DNA from 3 places in the Pseudoduganella lutea genome. Region 2 is predicted to be linked to each of the others. Evidence: predicted binding sites of a transcription regulator. Region 2 holds the regulator's gene; each other region holds the start of a gene.
What was found. The regulator LexA, encoded in region 2, represses DNA repair genes until DNA is damaged. The targets are predictions, from matches to a motif close to ACTGTATNNNNATACAGT.
Positions count from the first base shown of each region.

Region 1: EWM63_RS02415 (VRR-NUC domain-containing protein) is a predicted target of LexA. The motif match lies at 1,499-1,516, and genes of this name have one in related genera.
Region 3: EWM63_RS20930 (PA0069 family radical SAM protein) is a predicted target of LexA. The motif match lies at 1,203-1,220, and genes of this name have one in related genera.

Region 1 covers NZ_CP035913.1:590,055-594,024, reverse strand. The annotation lists gene EWM63_RS02415 (VRR-NUC domain-containing protein) at 1-1,387, opposite strand, end outside; gene EWM63_RS02410 (phasin family protein) at 1,579-2,130, opposite strand; gene EWM63_RS02405 (hypothetical protein) at 2,167-2,364, opposite strand; gene EWM63_RS02400 (ATP-binding protein) at 2,361-3,970, opposite strand, start outside.
Region 2 covers NZ_CP035913.1:4,724,074-4,728,043, reverse strand. The annotation lists gene rpsR (30S ribosomal protein S18) at 1-220, opposite strand, end outside; gene priB (primosomal replication protein N) at 253-543, opposite strand; gene rpsF (30S ribosomal protein S6) at 558-944, opposite strand; gene lexA (transcriptional repressor LexA) at 1,359-2,048, shown strand; gene EWM63_RS20090 (hypothetical protein) at 2,239-3,081, opposite strand; gene EWM63_RS20085 (cystathionine gamma-synthase family protein) at 3,119-3,970, opposite strand, start outside.
Region 3 covers NZ_CP035913.1:4,900,860-4,904,829, reverse strand. The annotation lists gene EWM63_RS20930 (PA0069 family radical SAM protein) at 1-1,098, opposite strand, end outside; gene EWM63_RS20925 (DUF2760 domain-containing protein) at 1,339-1,935, shown strand; gene EWM63_RS20920 (Hsp70 family protein) at 1,932-3,794, shown strand; gene EWM63_RS20915 (Hsp70 family protein) at 3,791-3,970, shown strand, end outside.

The sequences.
Region 1 (3,970 bases), 3.4 Mb from region 2:
CATCCATCGCGCCCCAGAACACGAACGGCGACGAGATGCCCCGCTTGGCTTCCAGGTTGCGCCGGATCGTGGCCGGATAGCTGCCGTCGTCCAGTTGCGCCAGGCAGGCATCGAATTGTGCGGTGCGGCGGCGGTGGAAGTCGGCGCTGTGCAGGTCCGCCGGGCCGTGGTGGAACGGATGGAAGAAGGCGCCGGGAATCGCGGCAAAGACCGCATCCCAGCACAGCAAGCCAAAGAGCGAATTGATCAGGGCATTTTCCACGTAGAAGACGGGCGCTTCCTCGCGGTTCAGGTGGTCGCGCACCACGCCTTCGACCCACCACTGGCCATCCGGCTGGGGCAAGGCGAGGTCGAACCGGCTTGGCGGCGCAGCCTTGCCGGTGCTCCCCCGCGGATGGCCGAGTCGGCGCGCCAGCCGTGGCGCCATGCGCAGCAGGTGCTGCCGCTCCGCTTCGCTTTCCGGCGCCGCCATGGCTGCCTGCAACCGTTCCCAGGCGGCGCCGAACTGCTCGTCCTTTTCCAGCACGCGGATCGCGCGCGCCCGCGCGCCCGGATAGGCGCAGTCGCTGTAGACGGTGCAGGCGCCGGCCCAGTCGCGTAGCTTCTCCAGTTGCTGGCCCAGCTGGAACAGCAGCTTGTGGCGGCGGCTGGCCAGCCATTCGTTGTCCGTGCCGGGCGGCGGCACGTCGCGCAGCACGTCCAGCGGCGCTTCGCCATTGCCGAAACGTTCGCGGCAGGCGTGCAACTGCAGGTAGTCGTCGATGTCGCGGCGCGTGCGAAAGCCCCGCGCCGCTTCCGAGATTTCCACGTGCTCGAAGCGGAACACGCCGAGGTCGGACAGCACGAACTCCGTCCAGTCCTGGTGGTAATTGCCAAAGAAGATCAGCCGCAGCCGGTCGCACAGCGGTTTTGCGACGATGCGGTAGGCTTCGTCCCGCGGCGCACCGTCGCCGCACCATGCCGAGAAGGGCCGCGCGGTGTCGTGCTCCGCGCGCAGCGCCTCCAGCTGCGCTTCCTTGCGGGCCGAGCGCAGCGCGCCGGCCAGCCCGAAGGCCTGGCACAGTTCCGGCTTTTGCAGCAGGTCGAACAGTTCATCGAGCGACATGGCCGGATCGACGACGATCCAGCCGGTTTCCGCCAGCGCCGCGGCGGCGGCGCGGGCGCAGCCGATTTCCTCGTAGACGAGCTTCGAGGCGCGAAACAGCTGCCCCTTGCGCATCACCATGCGCACCAACAGCGCGCGCGATGGCCGGGGCAGGGCGGGGAAGCGGTCGATGAAGTCGCGCTCCTCGCTGTCCAGCAGGTCGGCATAGCGTTCGCCGATCCATTCCAGCACCTGGTGGAAGTTATCCAGGTAGTAAAAAGGGTTTTCGAGGACTGGTTTCATCGGTACTGCGGGGATGCGGGCAATCGGAACGGCGGTAAAAAGAAGCGGCTAACAGTAGTGGCCAAAACAGGCGGCCAAAACAGGCGCAAAAAAAAAAGCGGGAGGGCGATAGCTGTATTTATATACAGTCTATCGCTTCTCCCGCCGCTTGCCCAGCGTTTTATTTTATGCCGGCAATACGCGCAACGACGTCAGTGCTTGGTCTGTCCGGCGCCCTGCTGTTCGGCGAGCGAGGCCGCTTTCGCCAGCTGGTCCTCGAATGCGGCAACGGCCTGGCGCGTGGCCTTGGTGACCTGTTCATAGCCCGCGAAGGCATTGTCGATCGCCGTCTTGACGATTTCCACCGCATTCTCGGAGCCCGGGCGCACGTTCTGCGTCACGTCATAGATCAGCGCCGACAAGTTGCTGCGCGCTTCGGCCAGGTGGGCTTCGGCGGCAGTGCTGAATTCGGTGTGGATTTCGGCGAGGATCTGGCCCAGCTGGTGGTTGTACTCGGCCACGTTGGTCAGGTTCTGCATCCGTGCGCTGGCGGCCGCCATGGCTGCTTTCGGGTCCGTGGCCTGGCTGAGCTCCTTGCCGGCGGCGATGTTCTTTTCGACGCCGCTCCTGGCCGTGTCGATATTCAGTTGCACAACCTGTTCAATGCCCTGGACCGCCTTGCTGGTCAGCGTGTTGAAGGTTTCGAGCTGGAACTCGAACAGGGCTTTCGTCGCTTGGGCAAATTGCTCGGGATTCTGAAACATGTCTCCTCCGTCGGTGTGAAAAAGCTTGTCGGGCCATTATTGAACACGAATCAACTTCTCGCAACGGGAATCCTTGTACGGGCCCAGCAGCTTGCGCCAGCCGGGGCCGAGCGGCGTCTGCGAGCAGACCTTGGCGCCGCTGCCGGTCACGCTTTCCCACAGCCACCAGGGGGCCGGCGCGGCGCCGGCGATGGCGGCCAGCAGCAGGGTACTCAGGAACAGCTTACGTTTCATCGGGGAGCGATCGCGGGAAGGGTCATCGTGAAGGTGCTGCCGGCGCCCGGCGCGCTGCGCACGGCGATCCGGCCACCGAGCACGCCGGTGACGATATTGTGCGTCACGTGCAGGCCCAGGCCGGAACCACCCGCGCCGGGCCGGGTAGTGAAGAAGGGATCATACACCCGTTCGAGATTCCCTGGAGCAATGCCCGCGCCGTTGTCCGCCACGGACAACGCGATCCAGCCATCCTCCAGTGCATGGGCGGCCAGCGTGACGGTGCCGTCGCCGCGCCCGTCCAGCCCGTGGATCACGGCATTCTCGAACAGCGCGGAAACGGCTTGCCCCAGCGGACCGGGATAGCTGTCCATCGCCAGGCCGGGCGCCACTTCCTGCACGACGCGCGGGCGCGGCGGTGCGATGCCGGCCGTCAGCGGCAGCACCAGCTCGGCAATGAATTCATCGAGCCGGAACTGGCGGCGTTGCGAACTGGCCGTGTCGACGGCTACCTGCCGGAAGCTGGCGATCAGCGCGGCGGCACGGCGCAGGTTGCGCACCACGACTTCGTCGGCCTCGCCGGCCTGGGCCAGGAATTGTTCGAGGTCGGAGCGGCGCAGGCCCGCGGCCAGGCCGGCGCGCAGCGCACCCAGGCGTTCGCTCATGGCGCTGGCGATTGTCAGCGTGTTGCCGATCGGCGTGTTCAGTTCGTGGGCCACGCCGGCCACCAGCCCGCCCAGCGCGGCCAGCTTGTCGCGCCGCACCAGCTCGGCCTGGGTCTTGCGCAAGTCGTCCAGCGCCGCGGCCAGTCCGGCGCTGGCCAGTTCGGCCCTTTCCTTCGCACTGAGCAGCTCGGCCGTGCGCGCCGCCACCAGGTCTTCCAGGTGATGGCGGTGGCGCGCCAGTTCCGCCTCGCGGCGCATGCGTTCGATGGCGATGCCGGCCAGGTGCACGGCCACGGCAATCAGCCGCTCGTCGTCGGCGCGTGGCAGGCGAATATCGCGGTAATACATGGCAAACGACCCGAGCACGGTAGCGGACGAACCGAGCGCCATTGGGCGGTCGGTCATGATCGGCATGGCCCAGCACGCGTGCAAGCCATGCCTGGCGGCGAGTTGGTGCCAGCCGTTCCACAGCGGGTCGTGGTGGATGTCGGCCACCACCACGGGTTCGCGGCGGAACATCGCGGTCCCGCACGAGCCGGCCGAAGGGCCGATCGGCTGGCCATCGAACACCTGCAGGAACTCCGGCGGCAGGCTGGGCGCGGCGCCGCCGCGGACGGTTACGCCATCCTCGTCGAGCAGCAGCACGGTGCAGACGAGGCCCGGTGCCTGGCCTTCGATCAGGCGCAGCAGGTTGTCCAGGATATCCTGCAGGGGCGCGCCGCGCGCGATCATCTCCAGCAGCCGGTTCTGTCCCGCCCGCAGCGCCTCGGCAACGCGCTGGCCCGTCACATCCGCGACGCGCATGTGCAGCAGCCGCATGTCGGCCTTTTGCAGCACGACCAGGCGCAGCTCGCCATCGATATGGCGCCCGCTGCTGTGCTGGAACGTCAGCGGAAAGATGCGGATATCGCCGGACAGGCCACGCGTGACCAGCGCGGCGACCGCATCGGCCGACGCCATGC
Region 2 (3,970 bases):
GACGCTGGTAGTGCGCCTTCGTGCCGGTCAGGCGTGCCGGCATGATCTTGCCGTTTTCCTGGATGAAATCTTTCAGCGTGTCGACGTCTTTGTAATCGACTTGCTCAACGCCAGCGGCGGTGAAGCGGCAGAACTTCTTACGCTTGAACAGCGGGTTCTGCTGTTTGCGCTTTTCTTTCAGCTTGGCTTTGTTTTTGTCGAACTTTTTACCGAATGCCATTTTAGGCTCCTGTATTTAAATATTGTGTCGCTTCAGGCGGCACGAAAATCAATGATGTGAAAAACCAGGCTCTTGCTGTTGCGGCTTTTCCTGGCGAGAAACCCCGAGAATTCGTAGGCCCCTCCCAGCGGCGCGCTGCTGAAACGGCCTGAAATCTCCCCCGCGGCAACCGCGGCGATTTCAAATTCCGTCAGGCGGGCGATGCCTGCCTCGATCTGCTGCGAACTGTGCTGCAATACTGCATTCACGATCGGCAGCCCGGCGGGGGTGAAACGTATGACTTCCCGCTCGGTGATCAGGCCAGTGAACTTCAGCTCGTTCAGCAAGACTCCCGGATTTAGGCTGCAGCAGCTGCCGGAGCGGCCGCGGCTTCAGCGCGGTGGCTCTTGGCGGCGTCTTCACGCTGGACCGACTTCATCATCGGCGAAGGAGCGGTTTCCGCTTTCTTCATCTTGACGGTCAGGTGACGCAGCACGGCATCATTGAATTTGAACGCGGTTTCCAGTTCGACCAGCGTGTCGTTGTCGCACTCGATGTTCAGGCAGATGTAGTGTGCCTTGGCCAGTTTCTGGATCGAGTACGCCATTTGACGGCGGCCCCAGTCTTCCACGCGGTGGACGTTACCGCCGCGCGACGTGACGCTGGCCTTGTAACGTTCGATCATCGCGGGCACTTGCTCGCTCTGGTCCGGATGGACGATAAATACGATTTCGTAGTGACGCATGCAAACTCCCTTAAGGACTGTTGATAGCCCACCCTGGCGTCAAGACAGGTGTGGGAAGAGGTAAGCCCGCTAGAATAGCAGATATTTTCACCAATGGCTAGCCGCCCGGCGGTCCGCCACCGCCGCCGCCAGGCTGTCGGCAAGCCATTCCGCCGTTGCACGTCCGCTGCGAAACCGCTGGCGAAGCGGGGATGTCGTGGAGCATGGTCCACGCCCGCGTAACGGAGATTGCCTGCCCCCGCCCACACCTTCCTGGCATGGGTTTTCTGCAACATTTCCCGCAAATTGGTGCCTGTCACCGGTTTTCATGAAATATTTCTGCGCCTGAATCGTGTTTTCTCTTGCAATCGCGCAGGCACTGTACAAAAATACAGACTGTCTATATCCACAGCTATTTTTACGGCTACTCGCATCATGATCAAGCTCACCGCAAGGCAGGAACAAATTCTCAACCTGATCAGGGATGCCATCGATACCACCGGCTTCCCGCCAACCCGCGCCGAGATCGCCGCCGAGTTGGGATTCAAGTCGGCCAATGCGGCCGAAGAGCACCTGAAGGCGCTCGCGCGCAAAGGTGCGATCGAAATCACGGCTGGCACGTCGCGCGGCATTCGCCTGCTGGGCGACCGTGGCGTGCGGGCGGCGGGGCCTTCTGCGCCCGCGGGCACGCCGGGCAGTGCGCATGCAACCGATTACATGCCGCAGGTGCCCGCGGCGCTGCTGATGCAACTGCCGCTGATTGGCCGCGTGGCTGCCGGTTCGCCGATCCTGGCGCAGGAAAACCTGGAAAAAACCTACAGCGTCGACCCGGCCCTGTTCTCCGCGAAACCCGATTTCCTGCTGAAGGTGCGTGGCGAATCGATGCGCGACGTGGGCATCATGGATGGCGACCTGCTGGCGGTCAAGAAGGTCGATAGCGCCAAGAATGGCCAGATCGTCGTGGCCCGCATCGGCAGCGAAGTCACCGTGAAGCGCTACCGCCGCACCGGCGCCACGATCGAGCTGCTGCCGGAGAATCCGGACTTCAAGATCATCACCGTGAAGCCCGAAGATGAATTCGCGCTGGAAGGCCTCGCGGTCGGCTTGCTGCGCGCCTGGCACTGACGCTTCACGTTTGCTCTCCTGTCGTGCCGGCTTGCACCAGCCGGTACGGCATGCGTCATGCCGGCTCGCAATGGCCGGCACGACACCTGTTCGCCAGCGACTTCCGTCACGGCGCCCTGCTTCGCGGGCCTGCCTTATTGGCTGTCTCTACGGCTGTCTCCACAGCTACTTCAGATGCTACCTCAGCGCCCTACCTCGACGGCGGCCGCACTGCCACCTTCCCCTGGGCCTGGTCCACATACACGGCATACCTGCCGAAGAAGTCGGCGCCGAGGATGCCGTCGGGCTGGAAGAACCCTGGCAAGGGCATCAGGTAGGGCGTGATCGCCGCCCCGCCCGGCAACGAGACGGACACGAAGCTGCATGGCTTGTCCGGCCCGAACACATCGCAGCGGGTCGGCCGGTCTCCCTGCTTCTCGACCGATTGCGGCTTGACGATCGAGATGTTGGCGGCGGAATCCAGCACCAGACGGTAGCGGGCACGCTCGTTCGACAAGCTGGCGACGATGCCTTCGTGCACCCGCTCATGGGCCAGCGGCTGCCAGCCGGAGCCCGGCTCGAGCGGCGCGCCGAAGCGCAAGGTGCGGCCGGACTGGTCATACACGAAAGGCTGCCTGGCGAAAAGGCCGAGGCCGACGACGGAGTGCGGCGGCAGGCCGGCCCCCTTGCCGATACCCAGGCCCCACGCCTCATACGACACGCCCTTCACCTCGCCGAACGACACGCCGTTGACGACGAGGTCAGGGATGACGAATTCCTCTTCTTCGCGCACCTTGCCGGTCAGGTCGGCGCTTCGCATCTTGCGGCCCGTCAGTTTCAGGCCGGGAATCCTGGCCATCACCTCGCGCGTCAGGTGCAGCGTGCGCGACGAACCGATATCGAACGTGAACGGGAAGACATGACCGGCGATGGTCAGCTGGGCCACGGGGATGCCCCGCTCCAGCGCCAGCGGCACCGAGACTTCAGCCCGCGCGGCCGCTGCGGCAAATACCGTGGCCAGTGCGGCGGCGGCACCGATCCAGCGCTGGATCATGCTTCAACCCTCATGCATCAACCTTCATGCCTCGCCATCATGCATCCAGCGCCTTGCGGAAATCGTCCACCAGGTCGTCGGTCTCCTCGATGCCCACGGAAACGCGGATCAGCGATTCGGCGATCCCCATCGAGGCGCGGCGCTCGGCCCCCATCTCGTAGAAGATCGTGTGCGCAACCGGGATCACCAGCGTGCGGGTGTCACCCAGGTTCGAGGCGGGCACGGCGATCTTCAGCCGGTTCAGGTAGTCGAAGCAGTCGATGCCGTCCCGCAGTTCAAAACTGAACAGCGAACCATAGGCCTTGAACAGGTCGGTCGCGATGCCATGCTGCGGGTGCGAGGGCAAGCCGGGATAGTGCACGGCGGCCACGCGCGGATCGGCTTCCAGCATCTCGGCCAGCGCCCTGGCGTTGGCGCAGGTGCGCTCCATGCGCAGCGCCAGCGTTTCGGCACCGACGGCGATGTGGTGCGCCGCTTCCGGCCCCAGCGAGGCACCGAAGTCGCGCAGGCCCTTGGCGCGAACCTGCGTGATGCCCCACATCGCCGGCGCGGCTTTCTTGTAGTTCTCGAAGATGTTCGGGTAGCGGCTCCAGTCGTAGGCGCCGGTATCGGTCAGGCTGCCGCCCAGCGCGTTGCCATGGCCGGCGATCGATTTCGTCAGCGAATTGATGACGAGGCCGGCGCCAACCGCTTTCGGACGGAACAGGTAAGGCGTGGTCATCGTGTTGTCGACGATGTACAGGATGCCCTTTGCCGCGCACAGCGCGCCGATGCGTTCCAGGTCCGCGATCTGGGTGCGCGGATTGGCGATCGTTTCCACGAACACGATGCGCGTGGTGTCCTTCAGCGCGGCTTCGACGTTGGCGACATCGGTCGCATCGACGAAATC
Region 3 (3,970 bases), 180 kb from region 2:
CTCGGCCTGCTTCGCTTTCGCTCCCATCTGCGGCACGACCAGTGGCGGCCGGAACCGCGTGCAATCGAGCTGCCGGAACCGGCTGCCCCGCCCCGCCATGCCGCAACGCTGGATGGCTTTTTCCACCCGCTGGCGGATCAGGTCGGCCCACAGACCCTGGCCGCTCATCCGCGTGGCGAACGAGGCGTCGTAATCCTTGCCGCCATGGATTTCGCGAACGCGGTTCATCACGCGCTGGGCGCGGTCCGGGAAGTGGGCTTCCAGCCATTGCTGGAACAGGGGATTGACTTCCCACGGCAGCCGCAGCACCACGTAGCTGGCCTGGACGGCGCCGGCATCGAATGCCGCCTCGATGATCTTCTCGATTTCCGGCTCCGTGACGAACGGAATGATCGGTGCGACCGACACGCCGACCGGGATGCCCGCCTCCGTTAGCGTGCGGATGGCGCGCAGCCGGCGCTCGGGCGCGGCGGCGCGCGGTTCCAGCGTGCGAGCGATCTTCGGGTCGAGCGTGGTCAGCGTGATCGACGCCGCGGCCAGGCGCTTTTCCGCCATGGGCGCGAGGATGTCGATGTCGCGTTCGATCAGCGCGGATTTCGTGATCAGCCCCACCGGGTGCCGGCATTCCTGCAAGACCTCGAGCACGCGCCGTGTGAGCTTCAGTTCCCGCTCGACCGGCTGGTAGGCATCGGTATTGACGCCCAGCGCGATCGGCTCCACCGTGTAGCCGGGCTTCGACAGTTCGCCGCGCAGCAGGTCCGGCGCATTCATCTTTGCAAACAGCTTGCTCTCGAAATCAAGCCCGGGCGACAGGCCCAGGTAGCTGTGCGTGGGCCGGGCAAAGCAGTAGATGCAGCCGTGCTCGCAACCTCGGTAGGGATTCAGCGATACGCCAAAGGGAATGTCCGGCGACTGGTTGCGCGACAGGATCGATTTCGCCGTTTCCTCGGTCACCTGGGTGCGCCAGACCCGGGGTTCCTCTTCCTCGCGCAACCAGCCATCGTCGAAGGTTTCGCGCACGTCCAGCTCGTAGCGGCCCTGCACGTTCGTGACGGCGCCGCGCCCTTTCAGCGCCTTCAACGACCGGGGCATGGACATGACTTGCCCGGCATGAGGCTCGCGGTCCGTGGCGAGGTGACTTGAAAACAAGTTACTTGTGGTGAAGTTATCTCGGTGCATGGGAGCTCCAGCGTTTCACTATAACTGTATGTATATACAGTATTCTAGGCCTGTTTTCAAGGGCATGCAACCACCGCACGTGCGTTGGCAGTTCCTCAACTGGTATGATTCGCAATTGTCCGTCCGGTATCGAACCGGGCCCCACCCTACAAACCCAATATGACCACGACTACTCCGTCCTTCCTGGCGAGGATCCCGCTTGCGTTCAGCGCCTTCTTCAAGACGCTCGGTGACGCCGAATTCGCCGCCCGCTTCCAGAACGACCAGGTCGGCCCCATCAGGGCTCCTTCTGCTCCTTCAGCTCCCCCGCCGCCGCCGGCTCCTGCGCCCGTCCCGGCCCCCGCACCTGCGCCGGTGGCCCCACCGCTGCGCGAAGCCACGCCGGATGCCGCGCTGCAACTGCTGTCGCTGCTGCAGCGCGAAGCGCGCCTTATCGATTTCACGCAGGAAAACCTGGCCGGCTATTCGGATGCCGACATCGGCGCCGCCGCGCGCGTGGTGCACGAAGGCTGCAGCAAGGTGCTGAAGGAACACTTCACGATCGAACCGGCCCGCGCCGAAGCCGAAGGCAGCCGCGTGACGCTGGAAGAAGGCTTCGATGCCGCCGCCGTGCGCCTGACCGGCAACGTCGTCGGCAAGCCGCCATTCAAGGGCACGCTGAGCCACCGCGGCTGGCGCGCCACGGCCGTGCGCCTGCCGAAGCTGGCCGAAGCGCATGACGCGAAAGTGCTGGCGCCGGCGGAGGTGGAACTGTGAGCGAAACCACCAACACGCCACGCTTTGCGATCGGCATCGACCTGGGCACCACGCACAGCGCGCTGTCCTATGTGGACCTGGCGGGCAGCGATGGCGAAAAGACGCAGCAGTCGGTGCTGGGCGTACCCCAGCTGACGGCGCCAGGCACGGTGGAAGACCTGCCGCTGCTGCCCTCGTTCCTGTACCTGCCGCACCCCGATGAATTGCCGCCGGGCGAACTGGCGCTGCCGTGGAGCTCGGAAGGTGAAACCTCGGTTGCCGGCGAGATGGCGCGCAGCCGCGGCGCCACCACGCCGATCCGCCTCGTGTCGAGCGCGAAGAGCTGGTTGTGCCACCCCGGCGTGGACCGCCGCGCCGCGATCCTGCCGAACGACGCGCCGGAAGAAGTGACCCGCGTGTCGCCGCTGGAAGCGTCCACCCGCTACCTGGCGCACCTGCGCCAGGCATGGAACACGGCGCACCCGGATGCGCCATTCGGCGAGCAGGCCGTGACGGTGACGATCCCCGCCTCGTTCGACCCCGCGGCGCGCGAGCTGACCGCCGAGGCGGCCCGTGCCGCCGGCTACCAGGCCGTGACCCTGCTGGAAGAACCGCAGGCCGCGCTGTACAGCTGGATCCAGGGCAGCGAAGGCCGCTGGCGCAAGGAAGTCAAGCCTGGCGACATCATCCTCGTCGTCGACGTCGGCGGCGGTACCAGCGACTTCTCGCTGATCGCCATCACCGAGCGCGATGGCGTGCTGGAACCGCACCGCGTGGCCGTGGGCGACCATATCCTGCTGGGCGGCGACAACATGGACCTCGCCCTCGCCCACCTCGTGGCGCGCAAGCTTGCCGCGAACGGCACGCAGCTCGACCCGTGGCAACTGCGCGCGCTGACCTACGGCTGCCGCGCCGCCAAGGAAAACCTGCTGGCCGACGCCAGCGCCCAGACCTGGCCGATCGTGGTGCCGAGCCGCGGCTCCAAGCTGATCGGCGGCTCAATCCGCACCGAACTGACCCGCGACGAAGTCACGGCATTCATTACCGACGGTTTCTTCCCGAAAGTGGAAGCGGCGGCCCGCCCGGCCGTGCGCACCCGCGCCGGCCTGACGCAACTGGGCCTGCCCTATGCGCAGGATGCCGCGATCACGCGCCACCTGGCCGCCTTCCTGGGCCGTCAGAAGGGCGCGACGGCCGACGTGCCGGGCTTTGCCGACCTGCAGAATCCGGACCACTCGTTCCTGCACCCGAGCGCGGTGCTGTTCAATGGCGGCGTGTTCAAATCCGAACTGCTGGCCCGGCGGGTAATGGAGACGATCAACGACTGGCTGTACATGGAAGGCGCGGAAGCCGCACGCATGCTGGGCGGCGCCGACCTCGATCTCGCCGTGGCGCGTGGCGCGGCCTACTACAGCTACGTGCGCCGCGGTACCGGGGTGCGCATTCGCGGCGGCACGGCCCGCTCGTACTACGTGGCGGTGGAATCGTCGATGCCGGCCATCCCAGGCATGGAGCCGCCGATCCAGGCGCTGTGCGTGGCGCCGTTCGGCATGGAAGAAGGCAGCGAACTGGAATTGCCGGGCCAGGAGTTCGGCCTCGTTGTCGGCGAGCCGGTGCAGTTCCGCTTCTTCGGTTCGTCCACGCGCCGGCAGGATGCCATCGGCACCGTGCTTGATTTCTGGGGCCCGGACGAACTGGTGGAGCTCAACGAGATCCAGGCCGAGCTGTCGCCGGAAGGCCGCCAGGCGGGCGACGTGGTACAGGTGCGGCTGCACGCGCATGCCACCGAGGCCGGCACGCTGGAACTGCTGGCGGTGGCCGATGACGGCCAGCGCTGGAAGGTGGAATTCGACGTGCGCGGCAACGCCGAAGGGCAATGACACCCTACCTGGTCAGCATCGATCTCGGCACCACCAACACGGTGCTGGCCTATGCGGCACCCGGCGCCACCGAAGTGCAGTTGCTGGACATCGACCAGCTGACCGCGCCAGGTGAAGTCCATGGCGCGCTGCTGCTGCCATCGAACCGCTACCACCCGGCCGAAGGCGAGCTGGGG